Linked DNA regions of Flectobacillus major DSM 103. The protein of the gene in region 1 interacts with the protein of each later gene in a pairwise test. Links are inferred from orthologs where the notes say so. Each region holds a gene or a part of one and is shown on either strand. Other genes may lie near its edges. The genes, in order: hypB and FLEMA_RS0110030.

The links.
Region 2: the proteins of hypB (region 1) and FLEMA_RS0110030 interact in binary tests that used the Escherichia coli proteins (3 or more experiments, as listed by UniProt). The link is inferred for Flectobacillus major DSM 103 from one-to-one orthologs.

Annotation. Positions count from the first base shown.
Region 1 is NZ_ATXY01000003.1:99,741-102,851, reverse strand. What follows is about bases 170-2,944. They hold hypB (hydrogenase nickel incorporation protein HypB), read left to right. Parts: upstream 170-1,090; coding sequence 1,091-1,798; downstream 1,799-2,944. Other genes in these bases: hypF (carbamoyltransferase HypF), read left to right, coding at 1,795-2,944; FLEMA_RS0100610 (hydrogenase maturation nickel metallochaperone HypA/HybF), read left to right, coding at 685-1,029; FLEMA_RS0100615 (tetratricopeptide repeat protein), read left to right, coding at 170-561. Also shown: more of FLEMA_RS0100615, read left to right, coding at 1-169; more of hypF, read left to right, coding at 2,945-3,111. UniProt on the Escherichia coli protein: Involved in the maturation of [NiFe] hydrogenases. Required for nickel insertion into the metal center of the hydrogenase. Exhibits a low intrinsic GTPase activity, which is essential for nickel insertion.
Region 2 is NZ_KE386491.1:1,945,755-1,948,814, reverse strand. The notes cover bases 261-2,984. They hold FLEMA_RS0110030 (FKBP-type peptidyl-prolyl cis-trans isomerase), read left to right. Parts: upstream 261-1,228; coding sequence 1,229-1,741; downstream 1,742-2,984. Other genes in these bases: FLEMA_RS0110010 (START-like domain-containing protein), read left to right, coding at 2,982-2,984; FLEMA_RS68135 (deoxycytidylate deaminase), read right to left, coding at 1,890-2,366; FLEMA_RS0110035 (acyl carrier protein phosphodiesterase), read right to left, coding at 440-1,042; holA (DNA polymerase III subunit delta), read right to left, coding at 261-345. In the rest of the region: more of holA, read right to left, coding at 1-260; more of FLEMA_RS0110010, read left to right, coding at 2,985-3,060. UniProt on the Escherichia coli protein: Folding helper with both chaperone and peptidyl-prolyl cis-trans isomerase (PPIase) activities. Chaperone activity prevents aggregation of unfolded or partially folded proteins and promotes their correct folding.

The DNA.
Region 1 (3,111 bases):
GGCAATATTCAGTTTTATAAAGGAGCTATGGAGGCTTATCAAGAAGCCCTCAAAACCTTTACTCAAGATGCAACACCAGATGTTTTTGCCGAAATTCAACATCATTTAGGTATTATCTACAGCGAGATTCCTGATGAGGCTAAAAAGAAAAGTATTTGGGCTGCCGTTTCGATTAGCTCTTTCAAGCAGGCTCTTGCTTATTTTACCCTAGCAACTCATCCTTACGAATATGCCACAATTTGCAATCATTATGCCAATGCCCTCACCAAATACCCTGAAGCCAAACTGACCGATAATTACCGAAAAGCCTTAGATTTTTATAACGAAGCTTTGGCGGTACGTACAGCTTACGAATATCCTTATGAACGAACCCTAACCCTGCTTAATTACCTAGAAGCATGCTGGCATGTTCATGAAGAAGATGCCGAAAAACAAAAAGCATTGCTAGACGAAATGAAACTAAAGGCCGAAGAAATCCAAGAGTTGGTCAACGACGAAAAGCTTTTGGCAGAAGCTCAAATTCATATCGAAAAATTAAATGAACTAGCATTTATATTGTAAAAAAAGCCTTCTTTTGAAGAGAAATCGTATTTTTAGAAAAATTTTTCTAAAAATACGATTTTTTATTTTTTATAACCTTAAATAGAATATATTTGATTTTAGAAAGTAATTAGCATAAAACAAATGCACGAAATTTCATTAGTCAGAAATATTTTCCGCACTTTGGAAGAAGAATTTCCCAATGATATTCCAAGGGTTCGAGGAATCAATTTAACCGTGGGGTTGCTCTCAAATGTACAGCCTATTCTTATGCAAAATGCGTTTCAGGCGGTTTTGGAAGATGAACCTCGCTATCAAAAAACGTCGTTGCATGTTACAATTTTACCGATTCTGATTCATTGTGAGGCTTGTAATACAACTTCTGAAGTAGCACAGTATCGCTTTATTTGTCCTTGTGGACAACCTAGCCGCAATGTTGTACAGGGCGAAGAATTATTAATTAGTAGTGTCGAGTTGGACGAACCCTGATTAGGTTTTTTTTTCAAAAAACTGTACTATTCAATTGTTGCAAAATCTTAATCTTTATAAAATGAGTAAGCCCAAATCTAATCAAGCAGCCGTAGGCTCTATTCAGTGCGATAACACAACGATGAATTTGCTCAAAGTCAATGATTTTGTGGCAAAGGCTATTCGTGAGCGATTGCCTAATATGCTAGTAATCAATGTATGTTCGTCGCCAGGTAGCGGAAAAACAACTTTGATGCAAGAAACAGGCAAGCGACTACAGGGAAAACTCAATATGGCTGTACTGGTAGGCGACCCCGAAACCGAACGTGATGCTATCCGCATGCGTGAAGTAGGTATCAATGCCCTACAAATTGTAACAGGCGGAATGTGCCATATCGAAGCCCAAATGATTTATCAAGCCCTCGATCATATCGACTTAACGGGGGTAGATATACTCTTTATTGAAAACGTAGGTAACCTTGTTTGTCCAGCAGCATTCGACTTGGGCGAAGATTATCGGGTAACGGTTTTGGCTAGTACCGAAGGCGACGATAAGCCCAAAAAATACCCTCGCATGTTTCTGACAAGCGAGCTGCTGATTGTTTCAAAAGCCGACCTATTGCCTTATGTACCTTTTTCGGTAGATGCCGTTACTAAAGATGCCAGAGAAGTAAATCCAGACCTTGATGTAATGACAATTTCGAGCTTGAAAGGTGATGGAATGGACGAATGGTGTAGATGGTTGACCGAGAAAGTAGCAGAGAAAAAAGGAAGTTTGGTAGAAGCATGAATAGCGTAAGTATCAACAATAAAGCAAAAAATCAAGTACAGTATACTTATTCTATTAGCCTAAAAGGGCTAGTTCAAGGGGTTGGTTTTAGGCCGTTTGTGTATCAGTTAGCAAACAATTGGGGGCTAAAAGGACAGGTGCGTAATGGTTTGGAGGGAGTTGAGATTATCTTTAATACCGATGCAACAACTGCCCAAAATTTTTACCAACAAGTACTTTTCCAAGCTCCATCGTTGGCACAAATCGACTATTCAATATTAAAACATATTGATAAACAGTTTTTTGAAGATTTTTCAATTACAGAAAGTACATCGGAAGGTAAGGCTTCATTATTGCTTGCTCCTGACTTTGCTATGTGCCATCACTGTCGACTAGAACTCGATGATACTCACAATAAGCGTTATCGCTATCCATTTATCAGTTGTACTAATTGTGGCCCACGGTATTCTATTATAACAAAATTACCTTACGACCGACCGCAGACCACAATGGCCGATTTTGCGATGTGCGAGGCTTGTTTGACAGAATACCATAATCCCAACGACCGACGCTTTTATGCCCAAACCAACTCTTGTAATGTATGTGGCCCTAAGTTGGGTTGGTACAAAACAATTGATGGACAAGCTCAAGCAATAGCCGAGCTGTACGACAGTCACTGGATATTGAGTCGGGTAAAATGGGCATTAGAAGCAGGCAATATTTTGGCAGTTAAAGGAATTGGAGGTTACTTATTGATGTGCGATGCCACCAACGAAAGTGCTGTTAATAAGCTCAGAACACGCAAAAACCGACCAACAAAGCCTTTTGCTGTCTTGTTTCCTGATATAAAATTGCTTGAAAAAGAGGTGTTTATCCATGAAAAAGAAAAAGAGGCTCTTCAAAGTACCGAAGCTCCTATTGTATTACTCAAGCAACGCCCAAATATAGGTACGCAAATAGCCAAAGGAGTCAATCCCAATCTTGATTATATAGGTGCGATGTTGCCCTATACGCCCATATTGAGCCTGATTGCTTATGATTTTGGAAAGCCTTTGGTAGCAACAAGTGGTAATGTTAGTGGTAGTCCAATCATTTTTGAAGATGAAAAAGCATTATCCGAATTATCACCAATAGTAGATTATATTTTGACCAATAACCGCCGAATCATTGTTCCACAAGATGACACAGTAATACGGTTTTCTGAAAAATATCAACAAAAAATTCTGATCAGACGAAGCCGTGGCAATTTATTAGTAGTAAAAAATAAGGCAGCAATAAACTCAGATACCAGTGTGTCCTTGGGTTTTGGAGCGTCATTAAAAAGTACTTTTTCT
Region 2 (3,060 bases), on another replicon or contig:
CACCAATACAGTAGAAGGAAGAGGGTTTTTGGCATAAGCTTCTAGGGCTGCTTGCATCTCTTTTTGTTCTATACCCTGTATTCCTTGAGCTTCTTTTACCAAAATCAATTGTCGTTCTGACATCATCGGAAAGCGTTTGGCATACGAAAGCAAGCTTGGTACGGTCAAATCCTTACCATATAATATATATTGATTAAAACTGCGGTCGGCTACAGGCAAAGCGTTTTCTTCAATAAAGTCAGTAACTTTATCAATAAAGAAAGGTTCATCGCCATGAAGAAGGTAAAGCGGTGCGAAATGTTTTTTTTTTAATTCTTTTAAAACGTCTTGTACTAATTTGGGCATTATCGGAATCTGTTAAAGGTATTCTTTGATAAAACAACCTAAAATTAAGCATGATTATTGACAGAAAAGCGAATCAGGCTTGTTTTTTAAGAACTCAAAAAGAAGGCTGTTCTAAAAAGCGGACGCTATGTGCTTGTACTTCAGGAAAGAAAGCCATAAAGTCTTCTTCAAAACGATGATAGTCGGCCACCAAATCGTCGGTAGCATTTTCTATACCCGAAACAAACTTGAGGCGAGAAGCAATACCCCGCAATGCCCACGATAAGCCTTCCAAGGTAGCGTAATTACTCAGCCAGTCACGAGTAGTCATAGATACCACCATGCGGTCGAGTGCCGCTGGAATATCATCGCTGCGTCGAGCCAAAAGCTCATAGAATTGCTGACTAAATTGTGTAAGAGGAATATCTGAAAATTGATGAAAGTTTTTGGCCAAAATATGGTCGTAGTACATATCCACAATAATGCCCGAAAACTTATGGTATTTGGATTTGAGCCTTTCGGTACTTTTGCGTACAGTCGGATGAGCGTCGGTATAGGAGTCGATTTGTCGGTGCAGAGCAATACCAGTCAAGACTCTTTTGTTATAAGGACTTTTTTCGAGTTTACTCAAATGCCCTTTGACATAATCGCCTAGGAAGTTGCCAATGATAATGTCTTCATCTTGACCCGACAAGTAAATATGTGATAAGTAATTCAACTTTTTATAGAAATTTGATGTTGTCTCTCCATAAAGTTAAGGAAAAAACCTTACGTTTGTAAAAAAATGGACAAACTATATGAGAGATGTCTGTTTGAAGTTACTTAGAGTTATAGTCGACAACTTCTCTGGGTAGGTTATCCTGTTTTGTGTCAAGTTGTCGACAGATAAAACATATTTAAGATAATGCAAATTTCAAATGCAAAAGTTGTGTCATTGACTTATGAGTTGACAGTGACTGATAAAAATGGTGAAAAAGAGTTAGTAGAAACGGTAGAACAAGATGAGCCGATGGTCTTTATCCACGGAATGAGTGGTTTGCCTGAAGCTTTTGAAGATAATATCGCTGGTCTTCAAGAAGGAGATAGCTTTGAATTTGCTGTACCCGCAGAAGAAGGTTATGGCGAATACGACCATGATGCAGTAGTAGCATTGCCAAAGGAAATTTTCAAAGTAGATGGCGAAGTGGTAGACGAAATGCTTGAAGTGGGCAATTTCTTGCCTATGACCGATGACCGAGGTAATAGACTACAGGGTAAAATTTTGGAAGTAACAGACGAAATTGTTCGTATGGATTTTAACCACCCATTAGCCGACAAAGAGATGTTCTTTAAAGGAACTATCTTGAAAGTAAGAGAAGCTACTGTGTCTGAATTAGAACATGGTCATGTTCATGGCGATGGTGGTGTACATCATTAATAATTGATATTTAACATAAAAAAGGCGTTCGGAAAACTAATTTCGAACGCCTTTTTTATGTTCAACATCAAAGCATTGCATCACTACTGGTGAAAATTATAGTCAAAAATAATTACTCATTCACTCACATTGGGATGACTTATATTTGTTATACTGTTTTTTGTAATTTCGTTTTGTCGTATTGTACAACCTCAACCCCAAATTTTCTCAGAAATTCAACGCCTTCATCTTTGGGCAAACCTTTGTATTGGGCATAAGAGTCAAGGAATATAACTTTACTAATTTTCATAGAATAAATAATTCTGGCACAGGCAATACATGGCGACAGCGTAACATATAAAGTAGCACCTTCTACTTCCGACCCATTTTTTACTGCAAACAAGATAGCGTTTTGTTCGGCATGCAAAGCCAACGAACAGCTACCCTTTGAGTCACGCTCGCAGCCATGTTCTGGAAATTCCTCGTCACAGTTATGAGTACCAGAAGGAGGACCATTATAACCAATCGAAATAATTCTTGTATCTTTTGTTAGTACTGCACCCACATGAGCCTTGATACAGTGCGAGCGCTTGGAAAGGTTGATTGCCAATTCCATATAAATATCTTCAAATGCTGGTCTTGCCATATTAATCAAATATGTTTAATCTTGAGAATAGTACTAAATTAAAGGATTCTAGAAAGGAATACAACTTAAATAAGGGACTTGATGCGTATAAAAAAAGCCTTTCATTGCTGAAAGGCTTTTATAGTAGCGGGGAGCAGGATCGAACTGCCGACCTTAGGGTTATGAATCCTACGCTCTAACCATCTGAGCTACCCCGCCATGCGAAAAATAAAAAAATAAAGACTAATCAAAGAGTGATTATAGTAGCGGGGAGCAGGATCGAACTGCCGACCTTAGGGTTATGAATCCTACGCTCTAACCATCTGAGCTACCCCGCCTTATTTTTTTGTGATGCAAAATTAGGCAATTAATATATGGGAGGCAAGTGCTTTGATGGAAAATTATGAAAATAATTTGTAACGTATAGGATTACTAGTTGGTTGTCAATTAATTATGACATCTAAAAAAAATATATTTTTAGAATATTGTTAAATATGTGGTGTTTAGGTATAAGTATCTGATATGTAGACATTTGGAAGTTGTTTTGCATATTATTTTCGGAAAGATGATATAAAAACTTGCATATTAATCAGAGAATTATACCTTTGCCAAAAAGGTAATTTTAAATTCTTGCGTATGAGTAAGCACAAATTTGTTGTTGAGTTTGAATTAAGAGCATCGCCAAAGGTGTTATTCCCGTATATCAGTTCAGCCT